Regions from separate parts of the Halomonas alkalicola genome, predicted to be linked through region 1. Evidence: predicted binding sites of a transcription regulator. Region 1 holds the regulator's gene; each other region holds the start of a gene.

Region 1 (5,475 bases):
GGCTGAATACCTCCTGGCTGTCGAGGCTTGGCGTATTCTGGGCGATGAAGGTGCTGAAGAACTCCAGCACCCGTTTCTTGCTGCCCCCGGGCACGCCGAACAGGGTGCGCTCCGGGGGCAGGATGGCTTCCAGTGACATGATGGGCTCAGCGAGCGCCGGCGCCCTGGGCGCGGGCCTGGGCCTTCTCCTTGTGCTTGACCAGCTGGCGGTCCAGCTTGTCGGCCAGGGCGTCGATGGCGGCGTACATGTCGCCGTCCTGGGCTTCGGCATGCAGGTCGGCGCCGGCGGCATGCAGGGTGCAGGCGGCGTGCTGGCGCTCCTTCTCCACGGACAGGGTCACCTGCACGTTGGTGATGTTGTCGTAGTGGCGCTCCACGCGAGCCAGCTTCTCGTCCACATAGCCACGCAGGGCATCGGTCAGTTCCACATGATGGCCGGTGATATTGACTTGCATGACACGCTCCTTGCTCGTTGGTTGTGGGTCGATTGTAACCCTTTTTCCTGCCTTGCATACCCCCCGGCCTGACGCCGCCGTGGCGGGCCTGATGCAGGTCATCGAAGCGTCTCCCGGCGGCGGCCGGCACGGGACGCGGCCGCCGCCCCGAGGCATGCTGGGAGATGGGGTCAACGCAGCCGCTTGCGCTCGCTGGAGGAGGGGATGCCCATGGCTTCGCGGTACTTGGCGACCGTGCGGCGGGCCACCTGGATGCCGGCCTCCTCGAGCAGGGTCACCAGCTTGCTGTCGGAGAGCGGCTTGCGCGGCGGCTCCTCCTGGATCAGCTTGCGGATCCGTGCGCGGATGGCGGTGCTGGAGTGGGCGTCGCCCTCGCCGTTGCCGCCCACCTGGCTGGAGAAGAAGAACTTCAGCTCGAACACCCCCCGGGGAGTGTGGATGTATTTCTGGGTGGTGACCCGGGAGATGGTCGATTCGTGCATCTCCACGGCCTGGGCGATGTCGGCCAGGATCAGCGGCTTCATCGCCTCCTCGCCCTGCTCCAGGAAGTCGAGCTGGCGGGCCATGATCTCGCGGCCCACCCGCAGCAGGGTGTCATTGCGGCTGGAGAGGCTCTTCATCAGCCAGCGCGCCTCCTGCAGGTGGTCCTTGAGGAACTGGTTGTCCTGGCTCTTGTCGGCGCGGCGGATCAGCGCCGCGTAGTCGGGCTGGATGCGCAGACGGGGCAGCGCCTCCTGGTTGAGCTCCACGTGCCAGCCGCGGCTGTCCTGGCGTGCCACCAGGTCGGGGATCACGTAGTCGTTCTCGAGGCTGGAGTAAGCGCTTCCGGGGCGCGGGTCCAGGGAGCGGACCAGGGCGATGGCCGTTTCCAGGGCGTCGTCGTCGAGGCCGAGGCGGCGCTTGAGCAGGCGACGGTCGTCGCCGGCCAGGGCCTCGAGGAACTGGCGCACCAGGCGGCGCGCCTGGGGCAGCAGCGGGGTGTCGTCGGGCAGGGCGGCGAGCTGCAGCATCAGGCACTCGCGCAGGTCCCGGGCGAAGACGCCGGTGGGCTCGAACTGCTGCAGGCGCAGCAGCACCTGCTCCACCTCGGCGCTGCGCAGCCCGCCGAGCCCCTGGGACTTGAGGCCGTCGCGGATCTCGTAGAGGGATTGCGCCAGGTAGCCCGCGCTGTCCACGGCATCGATCAGGCTCTCGGCGATCTGCTGCTCGCGGGGGTCGAGGTCGGTCATCGCCAGCTGCCAGGCCAGGTGGCCCTGCAGGCTCTGTGCGCTCGCCTCGCGCTCGAAATCGGGGCCCTCGCCGCCGGCCGGCGCCCCCAGGTCCTGGTAGGTGTCCGACCAGTCGCTGTCGGTGCTGAGCTCGTCGGGAATCTCGCTGGCCCAGTCGTCCTCGGGGGCCTCGCTCACCGCCTGCTCGCCGAAGCCCTCGTCGAGCTCCAGCATGGGATTTGACTCCAGGGCCTGCTGGATCTCCTGGCGCAGGTCGAGGGTGGAGAGCTGCAGCAGGGCAATCGCCTGCTGCAACTGGGGCGTCATGGTCAGCTGCGTGCCGACGCGGAGCTGAAGGGAGGCTTTCATGGCCATCGTGATCGTCTGCCCTCTTGTGCCGGGAAGTGGCCGGAAGGCCTCACCCTAGCGCGGGCGACGCGGGCATGCAAGCGCTTGTTAAGCAACTTCTGTGCCACCCGCAATCGGTATGCCGTCATCTAATAACGACAGGCATATCAGGGGATTGTGGTCAGAGCCGGAAGTCCTCGCCCAGGTAGACCTCGCGCACCCGCTGGTTGGCGAGGATCGCCTCGGCGTTGCCCTCGGCGATGATCTTGCCGTCACCGACGATGTAGGCGGTGTCGCAGATATCCAGAGTCTCGCGCACGTTGTGGTCGGTGATCAGCACGCCGATGCCGCGGGCCTTGAGCTGGCGGATGACCCCCTTGATCTCGCCCACCGAAATGGGGTCGACGCCGGCGAAGGGCTCGTCGAGCAGGATGAAGGCGGGCTCCGTGGCCAGGGCCCGGGCGATCTCCACACGCCGTCGCTCGCCGCCGGAGAGGCTCATGCCGAGGTTGTCGCGGATATGGGTCACGTGAAACTCCTCGAGCAGCTGCTCGAGGCGGGCGCGGCGCCCCTCACGGTCGAGATCCTTGCGGGTCTCGAGGATCGCCATGATGTTGTCGGCCACCGACAGCTTGCGGAAGATCGACGCCTCCTGGGGCAGGTAGCCGATGCCGGCCCGGGCGCGGGCGCGCTGGTGCATGGCGGCCCGGGACAGGTCCAGGCCGTCGATGGCCACCTCGCCGGCGTCGGCGCGCACCAGCCCCACGATCATGTAGAAGGAGGTGGTCTTGCCGGCGCCGTTGGGGCCGAGCAGGCCGACGATGCTGCCCTGGCGGATGGCCAGGCTGATGTCCTGGACAACGCGGCGACGCTTGTAGCTCTTGGCCAGGTGGCGGGCATGGAGGGTCTTCATGGGCGGCCTTACTGCTCGGGCTGTAGGGTCATGCGGATGCGCTGGCGTCCTTCGACACCCTCGCCCTCGCTGCGGGCCTGGACCACGCGGCGGTCGAGGAAGTACTCCAGATAGCCGCCGTCGAAGGTATCGCCGCCCTGGTGCAGCTCGGCGCGGTCGATCAGCTCCATACGCCGCTCGGCCACGTGGTAGATGATGGTGCGGCCCCACCCGCGCACCATGGGCTCTGAGGGGTCGGGCTGCTGCTCCAGATAGGCGCGCTCGCCGGTGGCGATGGCGCGGGAGAGCTGGCCCTGGGCGTTGCGCTGGATCTCCACCCGATCGCCGGTCAGGCGCATGCTGCCCTGGCGGATATCCACCTCGCCGGTATAGACCGCGGTGCCGGCGCGGTCGTCCAGATCGAGCCGGTCGGCCTCCACCTCGATGGGGGCCTCGGCATCGCGGCCCTGGGCCAGGGTCGGCGCGGCGACCAGCGGCAGCAGCAGGCAGAGCAGCAGGGCGGAGGTTCGCTTCATGGCTGGGGGTCCTCTCGGGTCTCGGGCGGATGGTGGCCGCGCACATTGTCGGTCAGTCGGGCGCGGTTGTCATGGAGCCAGGCGTCGAAGCGCTCGCCGCTCATGCGCTGGGGGGGCTGCTGGAGCAGGGCCGGGGTGTCGCTCCAGGCGTGACCGCTCTCGGCGTCGTAGTGGAGCACCTCGGTGTCGAGCTGCCAGCGCTCCTCGGGGGCGTGGAGCCTGGCGCTGCCGGAGAGGGTGAGCGGGTTGCCGCCGGGACCCAGCACGCCGCTGTCGGCCTCGGCCAGCCATATCCGGCCGGCGTTGTCGTAGAGTCGGGCGTCGGGAGTCTCGAGGCGGGTGACGTCGTCGTGGGGCGTGTGCACCAGGCGTGGCGTCTCGATGCGCTGATGGGCGCGCCCCTCGCCGTCGAAGCGGGTCAGTCGTGCCCCCTCCAGGTAGAAGTCCGGCTCGCCGGCTTCGTCCCGGGGGACCGCGCCGGGCTCCCTGACGCTGCGCGAGTCGAGCAGCACCAGCATGCCACCCAGCGCCACCAGCAGCAGGAAGAGCCAGACCCGAAACGACGGCCGCGGCAGGGCCATGGGCTCAGCCGGCCCCGTGCAGGTAGGTGTCGATCACGGCGTCCCAGTGGCCCTGGGCCTTGAGCAGGGTGTCGGCGATCTCGCGGGCGGCGCCCTGGCCGCCGCCCTTCACGGTGACCCAGTCGGCGTGCTTCTGGATGTACTCCGGGGCGTTCGGCACGCTGATGCCCACGCCGGCGCGGCGAATGGCGCCCACGTCTGGCATGTCGTCGCCGCAGTAGGCGACCTGGTCGAATTCGAGGCCTAGGCGGGCGCAGAGGTCGCGCAGCACCGGCAGCTTCTTCTCCACCCCCTGGAAGACGTGCGGGATGCCCAGCGCCGCAGCGCGGCGGCTCACCGTCGGGGAGTCGCGGCCGGTGATCAGCGCCACCTCGATGCCGGCACGCTTGAGCAGCTTGAGGCCGTGGCCATCCTGCACATTGAACGCCTTGATCTCGATGCCGTCGGCCTGGAAGTAGAGCTGGCCGTCGGTGAGCACGCCATCGACGTCCAGGGCCAGCAGGCGGATGCGGCGCAGGCGGTCCACCAGGCGGGGGTCTTGCAGCGGGAGGGTGTGGGGCATGGGAGCTCCGGTTCGGGGGGTGAGGGTCAGATCACGCCGCTGGCGAGCAGGTCGTGCATGTGCAGGGCGCCGACCGGCCGGTCGTCGTCGTCGACCACCGCCAGGGCGGAGATGCGGTGGTCCTCCATCAGCTTCACCGCTTCGGCGGCCAGCATCTCCGGTGCCACTCGCTTGCCGGGTCGAGTCATCACCGTGTCGACGGTCAGGCCGGAGAGGTCGCTGTGCTGGTCCAGGGTGCGGCGCAGGTCGCCGTCGGTGTAGACCCCGGCCAGCCGGCCCTGCTCGTCCACCACGCAGGTGAAGCCGAGCCCCTGGCGGGTGATCTCCAGCAGGGCGTCGCGTAGCGGGCTGCCCAGCGGCACGATGGGCAACCGGGGACCGTCGTGCATCAGGTCGGCCACGCGCAGCAGCAGCCGCTTGCCGAGGCTGCCGCCGGGGTGGGAGAGGGCGAACTCCTCCGCGGTGAAGCCGCGAGACTCCAGCAGCGCCACCGCCAGGGCATCGCCCAGCGCCAGGGCGGCGGTGGTGGAGGCGGTGGGCGCCAGGTCCAGCGGGCAGGCCTCGCGTTCCACGCCGGCGTCGAGGTGGGCCTCGGCGTGGCGGGCCAGGGTCGAGGCGGGGCGGCCGGTCATGCTGACCAGGGGCACGCCCATGCGCTTGAGCAGCGGCAGCAGGGCGGTCACCTCGGCGGTCTCGCCGGAGTTGGAGAGCGCCAGCACCACGTCCCCCGGGGTGATCATGCCGAGGTCCCCGTGGCTGGCCTCGCCGGGGTGCACGAAGAAGGCCGGGGTGCCGGTACTGGCCAGGGTAGCGGCGATCTTGCCGGCGATATGGCCGGACTTGCCCATGCCGGTGACCACCACCCGGCCGCGGCAGGCGAGAATCAGCTGGCA
Region 2 (5,475 bases), 230 kb from region 1:
CGGGGCGGAGAGCGCCGGGGGGTAGGGCACCATGCCGATCAGGTGGAAGCGTTCGGTGGCGAGCGCGGGGGAGTGGCGGCGCAGCTCGGCGAGCAGGGCCTCCTCCAGGGCCGGCGCGGCGGTTCCGGGGGCCAGTCCACTGGCGTCCTCGCCCCCGGGCATGTTGTGCATGCGCATCAGGATGCAGCCCAGGGTGCGGGCCGAGCCGACCCCGCCGAAGGCGCGGGCGTGCATATCGAGCTGCTCGGCCAGCGCCTGGGGATCGGCCAGGTCGCCGCTGCCCACCAGGATGATCCGGGCGTTCAGCGCGTGGGCCAGCTGGGCATTGACCTGGGCGGCGTAGCTGGCGTGGCGCGTCGGCACCAGCCCCTCCATTACCAGCAGCTCCGGGGCGCCGTCGGGGAAGGCCTCGAGGGCGGCCTCCTGGAGCTCCACCACCTGCTCCATCAGCACGTCGAGGCGGTCCTGGCGCAGCAGGCGCTCCATCTCGGACTGGGGGATCGGCGCCGGCGGGCGCAGCCCCAGGGTACTGTTGACCAGGGCGCAGGAGCGGTCCGGCCCCGAGCCGTTGAGCTCGTCCTGGCGCAGCGGCTTGAGGAAGCCGGCCTTGAGGCCGATGGTGTCCAGCGCCTGGATCAGGCCCAGGCAGGCCGAGGTGAGGCCGGCGCCCTCGCCGGTGGGCACCAGCAGGATGGCCTGGGGAGCGGGGCGGGCGGGGCGGGGCGTCATCGGGCGGTCTCTCCCAGCAGCTGGCGGGTCTCGTCGGCGATGCGGCCCTCCTCGTCGGTGGGGATCACCCACAGGGCGGGGCGGTTCGGGGCCGGCGCGTCGATGCGGCCCTCGTGGCCGCGAATCGTCTCGCGGTTGGCCTCGGGGTCCAGGGCGAGGCCGAAGTGGGGCAGCAGCGCCACCACCTGCTCGCGCACCCGTGGCGAATTCTCGCCGATGCCGCCGGTGAAGACGATGCCGTCCAGGCGGGGCAGGGCGCAGGAGAGGGCGGCCAGGGACTTGGCGATGCGGGAGCAGAACACCTCCACGGCGAGTGCCGCGCCGGCGTGGCCCGCCTCGGCGGCGGCCTCCAGCTCGCGCATGTCGTTGGAGAGCCCGGAGAGCCCGAGCAGGCCGCTACCTCGGTTGAGGACATCGTTGATGCGCTCGAGGGACCAGCCCAGCTCGCGGGCCAGGTGGGCGTGCAGCCCGGGGTCGACGTCGCCGCTGCGGGTGCCCATGACGAGCCCCTCCAGCGGGGTGAGGCCCATGCTGGTGTCGAGGCTCTGCCCCTGCCACACCGCGGCGGTGGAGCAACCGTTGCCCAGGTGGGCGGTCAGCCAGCCGCCTTCGATGCCGGCGAGGGCATCGGCGCGCGCGCTCACGTAGGCATGGCTGGTGCCGTGGAAGCCGTAGCGGCGGATGCCGTGCTCGCGATAGAGCGCCTCGGGCAGGGCATAGCGGTAGGCGCGGGGCGGCAGGCTCTGGTGGAAGGCGGTATCGAAGACCGCCACCTGGGGCAGTTCGGCAAAAAGCGCGCGGGTGGCGGCGACCCCCTGGAGGTTGGCCGGGTTGTGCAGCGGCGCGAGCGCGCTGGTGGCCTCGATGGCGGCCACCACCTCATCGTCGATCAGCGCGGCGCGGGTGAACTGCTCGCCGCCGTGGACGATGCGGTGCCCCACGGCGCCGGGCCGGCGCCCCTCCAGTCCCTCGAGGATCGCGGCGAGAGCCTCGACGTGGCCGGCGTCACCCAGGTCGCGGGTGAAGGCCTCGCCGCGGCTGTCGACGCCCTTGAGGCGGGCATCGCCGCTGCCCAGCCGCTCGGCCAGGCCGGTCAGGCGCGGCTGGTCGGCAGCCGCCGGCACCAGCGCATACTTGATGGAGGAGGACCCGCAGTTGATCACCAGCACCGGCTCGTTCATCGACGCCTCTTGTGGGATGGAGGGTGAGAGAAGGTTTGGACTTTAGTCTAACATGAGGCCGCCGCCGGTGGTCGCCTCTCGGCTTGACGCCCATCATGATGTGCTGCCCTTGTCCCCTACACTCTGCATGGAAGCCGTGACATGTCGACCCCCTCTGGCGCTTCGGTGGCCCCCGCTCCTTTCCCGCGGCCCCTCGCCCTGGCCCTGATGTGCGGCCTCGCCACCCTGTTTGCCGCCAACCACGTGGCCGCCCGGGTCGCCTTCGATGCCGGTGCCGGCCTGCTGCTGCCCATCGTGCTGCGCTCCGGCGTGGCCGCCCTGGCACTGGCGGCGCTGGTGGTGTTCCAGCGCAAGTCGTGGCGACTGCCCGCAGGCTCCGGACGCTGGCAGCTGGCGGTGGGCCTGCTGGTGGCGGTGCAGAGCCTCTGCCTCTATTCGGCGGTGGCGCGCATTCCGGTGGTGGTGGCGCTGCTTTTGATGAACACCCTGCCGATCCAGCTGGCGCTGCTCTCCTGGGCGCTGGGGGGGCCGCGGCCGACGGCGCGGGCGACGCTGGTCATGGGTGTGATCCTCATCGGCCTGGTGGTGGTGCTGGACGTGCCGACCTGGCTCGCCGACCCCGGGGCCATGGGACCGGACTGGTTCGCCGGGGTGGCCTTCGGCCTGGCCGCCGCCACCGCCTTCTCCTGCGCCCTGTGGATCACCGAACACCGCCTGGCCGGCGTCGGCAGCACCCTGCGCAGCCTGCTGACCATGCTCACCGTGCTGGCGGCCATGGTCATCGCCGGGGGCCTGGGGCTCGTGCCGGGCGGCATGGCGCCGCCCCAGTCGCTGGCCGGCTGGACGGGGCTCGCGCTGCTGACGCTCTGCTATGCGCTGGCCTTCTCGGTGCTCTTCATCACGGTGCCCAGGCTCGACATGGCGCGCAACGCCCCGGCCATGAACATGGAGCCGGTGGCGGCCCTGCTGCTGGGCTACCTGGTGCTGGGGCAGGCGCTCACCCCGGTGCAGCTGGTGGGCGGCGGCATCGTGCTCGCGGGGATCCTGTTCCTGGGCCTGTCGAAGCGGGCGTGAGACCAGGCGGCGTCGCCGCCGGGCGACGCCGCTTGGCGCACATTTGCACATTCCCACCTTGAAGAGTGGCGTTCCCGGGACCACACTGTAGGCGTTATAGAACGGTGTTCATTAACGAGGAGAGCCCCATGAAACGCATCACGCTTGCCGCCGCAACCGCGGCCATCCTGGCCGCCGGCGCGGCTACCAGTGCCCAGGCCCAGCAGGCCTTCTATCCCCAGCCCTACATCGGCGGCGACGCCATGTTCTGGGACCTCAACCCCGATGGGCCCGCCTCCAGCCGCGATAGCGTCGGCCTGCGCCTCAACGGCGGCATGCAGTTCAACGAGTACTTCGCCGTGGAGGGCCACCTGGGTGGCGGCGGCTCCGATGGCCCCGTCGAGCTCGACTACCTGATCGGCGCCTATGCCAAGGGTATCCTGCCGGTGGCCCCGGAGTTCCGCCTCTATGGCCTGGCCGGCTTCACCGAGGTGGACTTCGATATCGACCGCGAAAGCGGCTTCTCCTACGGCGCCGGCGCCGAGTTCGATGTGTCGCCCCAGCTGTCGATAGGTGCGGACTATATGCGCTACCTGGACAAGTCTGACTACACCTTCGATGCGGCAAGCGTGGGTCTTCGCTACCGCTTCTGATCGGCAGCCAGCGCCTTCCGCTCTGGTTCGGCCAGAGCATCCTGCACCCCGAGGCCCTGCGTCTCGGGGTGCACTTTTTTGGTGCGTTGCGTTGCTCCTGCGTGGTGCAGGTGAGGCCCGCCGGTGCGCGTTATCCACTCATTGCGACGCTTGGCACGCCCTGTGCAAGGTCCTGGGAGAGAGACCTGACCTGTCTGCCCCGGGAGCTGCCATGATCGATTCACCTGGAACCCCATCTGGAAAGGCGCCGGATGCCGGCCTCGACGCCTTTACCCCGCGCCTGCTGTTCACCGACCTGGATGGCTCGCTGCTCGACCACCACAGCTACGACTGGCAACCCGCCAGGCCCTGGCTTGCACGGCTCAAGCAGCTGGGTGTGCCGGTGATTCCGGTGACCAGCAAGACCCGCAGCGAGATCGTGCCGCTGCGCCGGGAGCTGGGCCTGACCGATACCCCCTTCATCGCCGAGAACGGCGCCGTGGTGGGGCTGCCGCCGGCCTGGTGCCATGCGCGCGTCGACCGCCCGGGCCCCGATGGGCTCGGGATCCGCACCCTGGGGGTGGACATCGGCTTCGTTCGCAAGCGCCTGGCGGTATGGCGCGAGCGTCTCGGGGTGCGCTTCACCACCATCAGCGAGATGACCCTGGATGAGCTGGTCGACTTCACCGGCCTGCCCGAGCCCGAGGCCCGCCTGGCGCGGATGCGCGAGGGCAGCGAGCCGCTGATCTGGGAGGAGGATGAGGCGCGCCTCGAGGGCTTCCGCGTGGGGCTCGCCGGCGACGGCCTGCAGCTGGTGCGGGGCGGGCGCTTCTGGCACGCCACCGGTACCTCCCACAAGGGCAACGCGGTGAGCTGGCTGATCTCCCGCTTCGAGGCGCTGCGCGGCCGGCGGCCGGTGACCCTGGCCCTGGGCGACGGCCCCAACGACATCCCCATGCTGGAAGCGGTGGATCAGGCGGTGGTGATCCGCGGCTGCCATGGCCTGGACGTATTGCCGGACCAGCCATCGCTCTACCGCAGCGAGGCGACGGGACCCGCCGGCTGGGCCGAGGGGGTGGCCTACTGGTGGGGGCGAGCCGACCGCCGGGTAATTCCGGCGGCACTGCGTGAGACCGTCGAGGCGGCCGAGGAGGCAGCGGCATGAGCGACTTCCATCAGAACGGCATCATCACCGACTTCCACAACCTGACCCGGCGGCCGGTGGCGGCGTTGGAGGCGGAGCTCTGCGAGTTCGGCCGTCGTCGGCCCATGAGCCTGATCCTGCCGTCGCTCTTCTCGGAGCTGGAGGGGCCCGCCCTCGAGGCGATCGTCGAGGAGCTACGTCGGGTGCCCTACCTGGCCGAGGTGGTGATCGGGCTCGACCGGGCCGACCGCGAGCAGTTCCTGCACGCCCGGAAGTTCTTCGCCCGGCTGCCCCAGCGCCATCGCATCCTCTGGAACGATGGCCCGCGGCTGCGCGCCCTGGATGCCGAGCTGGAGGAGCACGGCCTCTCGCCCCGGGAACCCGGCAAGGGGCGCAACGTCTGGTTTTGCGCGGGCTACGTGCAGGCCTCGGCCCGCGGTGCGGTGGTGGGGCTCCACGACTGCGATATCCTCACCTACGACCGGGGCCTGCTGGCGCGGCTCTTCTACCCGGTGGCCCACCCCCACTTCAACTACGAGTTCTGCAAGGGCTACTACCCTCGCATCGCCGAGGGCAAGCTCAACGGCCGGGTGTCGCGGCTGATGGTCACGCCGCTGCTGCGGGCGCTCAAGCAGATGCATGGGCCGCTGCCCTACCTCCAGTATCTGGACAGCTACCGCTATCCGCTCTCCGGTGAGTTCGCCATGCGCGCCGAGGTGCTCGACGGCATCCGCAT
Region 3 (5,475 bases), 1.0 Mb from region 1:
GCCGGGTGATGGAGGCCTCCGCCCTGCCCAAGCCCCCCGCTGACCAGGTGCTGCTGCTGGCCACTCCGGAGGTGAACGGGGAACTCAGCATCGGCCAGGAGCGCTTCCGCGAGAGCCTCACCCGGGCGCTGCTGGCGGTGAGCGACGGCCCCCAGGTGCTCGACTGGAGCGACAGCATGGGAGAAGGGGGTGGGGAGAACCAGTGGCGCCTGGAGAGCCGGCTGATGGCCGACGGGCCGCGCCTGCGGCTCTCGGACCGGGAGCTTCTGCCCTACCGCCTGACCCTGGTGCTGCGCCGCCCCGGCGGCGACTCGGTGATGTGGGAGGAGAGCCTGCAGGGCGCCCTGGACGCCACGGCGCTGTAGCACCCGTTCACCGGCAACTCTTCTTAGGCTGCTATCGCGATTACTCATGACGCCATAGCGAAAGGCGCCGGGGACAGGTCGGAGAGGGGGTCCGAGGACCAGGGATGGCCGAGGTAGCCTACAGGGACGTATTCATAGCGCCCCCTCGAAGGCCTGTCGCCGGAACAGCCTTGAGCGATCTAACGATCTGCAAGAGCCCTGCTGGGATCACCCCTTGAGCAGCCGATCCAGCTGCCGATAGCCGATCGCCTCGATCAGCTGCTCCCGGGCCGGCTTCGGCTCGCCGGCCAGGTCGGCCAGGGTCAGCGCCACCCGCAGCACCCGGTGGTAGGCCCGCGCCGAGAGCCTGAGCCGCTCCAGCACCTGCGCCAGCCAGGCGCGGTCGGCGCTGGCGAGGTCGCAGGCCGCCTCCAGCGCCCGCCCCGCCAGGTGGGCATTGAGCGCCCCCCGCGCCAGCTGCCGTTCCCGCGCGGCCATCCCCCGCCGGCGGACGATCGCCGAGGACTCCCCCGTCGTCGCCGCCGTGAGCTGCTCCGGCGGCAGCGCCGGCACCTCCACCTGCAGGTCGATGCGATCGAGCAGCGGCCCGGAGAGCCGCGCCTGGTAGCGCTGGATCTGGGCCGCGGTGCAGTGGCAGGCCTGCCGCGGGTCCCCCAGATGGCCGCAGGGGCAAGGATTCATGGCCGCCACCAGCTGGAAGCGAGCCGGAAAGCGGCGCTGGTGGCTGGCCCGGGCGATATGGATCTGGCCCGATTCCATGGGCTCGCGCATCACCTCCAGCACGTGGCGCGAGAACTCCGGCAGCTCGTCGAGGAACAGCACCCCGTGGTGGGCCAGCGAGATCTCTCCGGGTCGCGGCTTCGAGCCGCCGCCTACCAGGGCCACGGCGCTGGCGGTATGGTGCGGCGCCCGAAAGGGGCGGCGACCCCACTCGGCGGCCAGCGGCAGGCCGCTCACCGAGCGCACCGCCGCCACCTCCAGCGCCTCCTCCTCGGTCAGCGGCGGCAGGATGCCCGGCAGGCGGCTGGCCAGCATGGTCTTGCCAGTGCCCGGCGGGCCGGCGAAGAGCAGGTTGTGGGAGCCCGCGGCGGCCACCTCCAGGGCGCGGCGCGCCTGGTACTGGCCGCGCACCTCGGCGAGATCGGGCAGCGATGTCGCCGCCTCCGGCGGAGACGCCAGCCGGTGCGGCGCGATGGGGACCTGGCCCAGCAGATGGGCGACCACGTCCAGCAGATGGTCGGCGGGCAGCACCTCGAGGTCGCCGGCGAGCGCCGCCTCCTCGGCGTTGGCCCGGGGCACGATCAGCCGCCGCCTAGCACGGCGGGTGGCCAGGGCCAGGGGCAGCATACCGGTGATCGGGCGCAGGCCACCGTCCAGGGCCAGCTCGCCGACGCTCTCGATGTCCGCCAGGGCCTCCGGGGGCAGCTGCCCCGAGGCCAGCAGCAGTCCCAGGGCGATGGGCAGGTCGAAGCGCCCACCCTCCTTGGGCAGGTCGGCGGGAGCCAGGTTGAGGGTGATGCGGCGCAGGGGGTAGTCGAAGCCGGCGTTGACCAGGGCGCTGCGCACCCGCTCGCGGCTCTCCTTCACGGCGGCCTCGGGCAGTCCCACCAGGGTCATCCCCGGCAGGCCATTGGCCAGATGCACCTCCACCTGCACCTCGGGGGCCTCGAGGCCGAGGCCCGCACGGGTATGGACGATCGCCAGCGTCATGGGCGTTCCCTCGCCTGGAATCCTGCCCTCAGGCTAGCCCAGGAGACGCCAGAGCGCCCGGCAGGCTCAGCGGCCGGTTTCGCCGCCGCCGGCATCCTCCTCGGGAGCCTCGGGGGCCGCCGCTGACGGCGCCGGCACCTCGGCGGTGCGTTCCTCGAGCAGCGTCTCCAGCGCCGCCACCTGCTGCTCCAGCGCCTCGACGCGGGCGCGGGTGCGCTGCAGCACATCCATCAGGATGTCGAAGTCCTCCCGGGAGACCAGCTCCAGGCGGTCGAAGGCGCCGCGCACCACCTGCTGAATCCCCTTCTGCACCTCCTCCGGCGCCTGGGACGCGCCCTGCAGGCGCTCGCCGATCTGCTGGGCCAGTCGGCTGATACGGTCATGGCTCACCATGGGTCTCTCCTGAACGTGTGGAATGCCGGCTACAGGATACGCATGGCCCGCCGCGAACGCATGCCCTGCCGATGCGCCAGGATGGCGCGCCTGCACCATGACCCGGCACCAGCACGGTGCAACCGCCCGCCCCCCCTTCCCCGGGAGATCGGCCACACGGCCGCAACTCCCACCCAACCAGCTGTTTTTAGATGCATTTACCAAGCATTGGCACGTTTGACGCAGTAGCAGGGCATGCGGCCGCCGTGCCCATACCCAACGCAACCGGGGAGACAAGGGATGAAACTCATCACCGCCATCATCAAGCCATTCAAGCGGGACGACGTCCGCGAGGCGCTGGCCGACAACGGCGTCCAGGGCATCACCGTCACCGAGGTCAAGGGCTTCGGCCGCCAGAAGGGGCACACCGAGCTCTATCGCGGCGCCGAGTACGTCGTCGACTTCCTGCCCAAGGTCAAGGTCGAGGTCGCCGTGGACGACAGCCGCCTGGAGACCGTCCTGGATGCCATCTGCGGCGCCGCCAACAGCGGCAAGATCGGCGACGGCAAGGTCTTCGTGACCCCGCTCGAGGATGTCATCCGCATCCGCACCGGTGAACGCGGTGCCGACGCCGTCTGATCGTTTCCTGCCTCTGGAGAGACTGACATGAGTGAACTGACAGAGCTGAGCTATGCGCTCGATACCTTCTACTTCCTGATCTGCGGCGTGCTGGTGATGTGGATGGCCGCCGGCTTCTCGATGCTCGAGGCCGGCCTGGTCCGCTCCAAGAACACCGCCGAGATCCTCACCAAGAACATCGCGCTGTTCGCCATCGCCTGCACCATGTACCTGCTGGTGGGCTACTACATCATGTACTCGAGCCCCGAGGGCGGCATCCTGCCCAACCTGGGCTTCCTGCTGGGCGGCGAGAACAGCGTCGATGCGGTGCTGGCCGGCGGCGATGACGCCCCCTACTACTCCATGCGCGCCGACTACTTCTTCCAGGTGGTGTTCGTGGCCACCGCCATGTCCATCGTCTCCGGTGCCGTGGCCGAGCGCATGAAGCTGTGGGCCTTCCTGGCCTTCGCCGTGGTGATGACCCCCGTGATCTACCCGGTTTCCGGCTTCTGGACCTGGGGCGGCGGCTGGCTCGACGCCGCCGGCTTCTCCGACTTCGCCGGCTCCGGCATCGTGCACATGGCCGGTGCCGCCGCGGCCCTGGCCGGCGTGCTGGTCCTCGGCCCCCGCAGGGGCAAGTACGGCAAGGACGGCAGCATCTATGCCATCCCCGGCGCCAACCTGCCGCTGGCGACCCTGGGCACCTTCATCCTGTGGATGGGCTGGTTCGGCTTCAACGGCGGCTCCGAGCTCAAGGTCTCCGATGTGGACTCCGCCAACAACGTCGCCCAGGTGCTGGTCAACACCAACGCCGCGGCCGCCGGTGGCGTGATCGCCGCCCTGATCCTGGCCAAGCTGTGGTTCCGCAAGGCGGACCTGACCATGACCCTCAACGGCGCCCTGGCCGGCCTGGTGGCCATCACCGCCGAGCCGCTGGCCCCCTCCGCCCTGAGTGCGGCGCTGATCGGTGCCGTGGGCGGCGCCATCGTGGTGGTCTCCATCGTGGCCATGGACAAGCTGAAGATCGACGACCCGGTTGGTGCCATCTCCGTGCACGGCGTGGTGGGCATCTGGGGCCTGCTGGTGGTGCCGCTCTCCAACGGCGACGCCACCTTCGGCGCCCAGCTGCTCGGCATCGTCGGCATCTTCGCCTGGGTCTTCCTCGCCAGCCTGCTCGTCTGGGTGGTGCTCAAGGCGGTGATGGGCATCCGCGTCAGCGAGGAAGAGGAATACGAGGGCGTCGACCTGGCCGAGTGCGGCCTGGAGGCCTACCCCGAGTTCAGCGTCGCCAAGAAGTGATGGCAATGCTCACCATGTGAGACGGCATGCTCCACCTGGCCCCTTCGGGGGCCTTTTTTCATCCCGCCCGCCGCGGTGTATGCTAGAGGACGATCAGGCGCAAGCGGGTGGCTCGGCCACCGCACCGAACAGACGAGGAGTCCGACCATGAAACTGGTGACCGCCATCATCAAGCCCTTCAAGCTCGACGACGTGAGGGAATCCCTCTCCGAGATCGGCGTCCAGGGGATCACCGTGACCGAGGTGAAGGGGTTCGGTCGCCAGAAGGGTCACACCGAGCTCTATCGCGGCGCCGAATACGTGGTGGACTTCCTGCCCAAGGTGAAGCTGGAGGTGGCCGTGGACGACGACATGGCCGAGAAGGTGATCGACGCCATCACCCAAGTCGCCAACACCGGCAAGATCGGCGACGGCAAGATCTTCGTGACGCCTCTCGAGCAGGTGATCCGCATCCGCACCGGTGAAACGGGCAAGGACGCGGTCTAACGCCGCAGAGCCAGCCTGAGTTCAAGGGCGATACACACAAAACCCCCGATGCCTAGGCACCGGGGGTTTTGCTTGGGGCCTGAAGCCCGGTGCTTACTTCTCGACGAAGGCCCGCTCGATCACGTAATCGCCGGGCTCGCCCATGCGCGGGGAGATCTTGAAGCCCAGGTCGTCGAGCAGCGCGCTGGTCTCGTCGAGCATGGCGGGGCTGCCGCAGATCATGGCGCGGTCCTGCTTGGGGTCCATGGGCGGAAGGCCGGTGTCCTCGAACAGCTTGCCGGTGCGGATATGGTCGGTGAGGCGGCCCATGGTGTGGAACTCCTCGCGGGTCACCGTGGGGTAGTAGACCAGCTTCTCCCCGATCTCGTCGCCCAGGTACTCGTGGGCCGGCAGCTCCTTCTGGATGAAATCGGCGTAGGCCAGCTCGCTGACGCTGCGCACGCCGTGGATCAGCACCACCTTCTCGAAGCGCTCGTAGACCTCCGGGTCCTGGATCAGGCTCATGAAGGGCGCAAGGCCAGTGCCCGTCGACAGGAAGTAGAGGTTGCGGCCCGGCAGCAGGTCGTCGGTGACCAGGGTGCCGGTGGGCTTGCGGCTGACCATGATCTGATCGCCCACCTTGAGG

What was found. The regulator sigma-54, encoded in region 1, starts transcription at its own class of promoters, with help from an activator protein. The targets are predictions, from matches to a motif close to TGGCACNNNNNTTGCTNT.
Region 2: a site for sigma-54 is predicted at 3,768-3,785, ahead of B6N23_RS05615 (HAD-IIB family hydrolase). Genes of this name have one in related genera too.
Region 3: a site for sigma-54 is predicted at 2,677-2,694, ahead of B6N23_RS09505 (P-II family nitrogen regulator). Genes of this name have one in related genera too.

The regions. Positions count from the first base shown of each region.
Region 1 covers NZ_CP131913.1:939,431-944,905, reverse strand. Annotated here, with positions in the region: gene B6N23_RS04555 (PTS sugar transporter subunit IIA) at 1-139, opposite strand, end outside; gene hpf (ribosome hibernation-promoting factor, HPF/YfiA family) at 147-455, opposite strand; gene B6N23_RS04545 (RNA polymerase factor sigma-54) at 626-2,038, opposite strand; gene lptB (LPS export ABC transporter ATP-binding protein) at 2,193-2,924, opposite strand; gene lptA (lipopolysaccharide transport periplasmic protein LptA) at 2,933-3,439, opposite strand; gene lptC (LPS export ABC transporter periplasmic protein LptC) at 3,436-4,020, opposite strand; gene B6N23_RS04525 (KdsC family phosphatase) at 4,025-4,582, opposite strand; gene B6N23_RS04520 (KpsF/GutQ family sugar-phosphate isomerase) at 4,609-5,475, opposite strand, start outside.
Region 2 covers NZ_CP131913.1:1,168,140-1,173,614, reverse strand. Annotated here, with positions in the region: gene pta (phosphate acetyltransferase) at 1-729, opposite strand, end outside; gene B6N23_RS05630 (acetate/propionate family kinase) at 726-1,910, opposite strand; gene B6N23_RS05625 (EamA family transporter) at 2,052-2,984, shown strand; gene B6N23_RS05620 (porin family protein) at 3,113-3,616, shown strand; gene B6N23_RS05615 (HAD-IIB family hydrolase) at 3,828-4,760, shown strand; gene B6N23_RS05610 (glycosyltransferase family protein) at 4,757-5,475, shown strand, end outside.
Region 3 covers NZ_CP131913.1:1,986,631-1,992,105, forward strand. Annotated here, with positions in the region: gene B6N23_RS09490 (hypothetical protein) at 1-365, shown strand, start outside; gene B6N23_RS09495 (YifB family Mg chelatase-like AAA ATPase) at 573-2,075, opposite strand; gene B6N23_RS09500 (accessory factor UbiK family protein) at 2,142-2,468, opposite strand; gene B6N23_RS09505 (P-II family nitrogen regulator) at 2,748-3,086, shown strand; gene B6N23_RS09510 (ammonium transporter) at 3,114-4,364, shown strand; gene glnK (P-II family nitrogen regulator) at 4,512-4,850, shown strand; gene B6N23_RS09520 (ferredoxin--NADP reductase) at 4,944-5,475, opposite strand, start outside.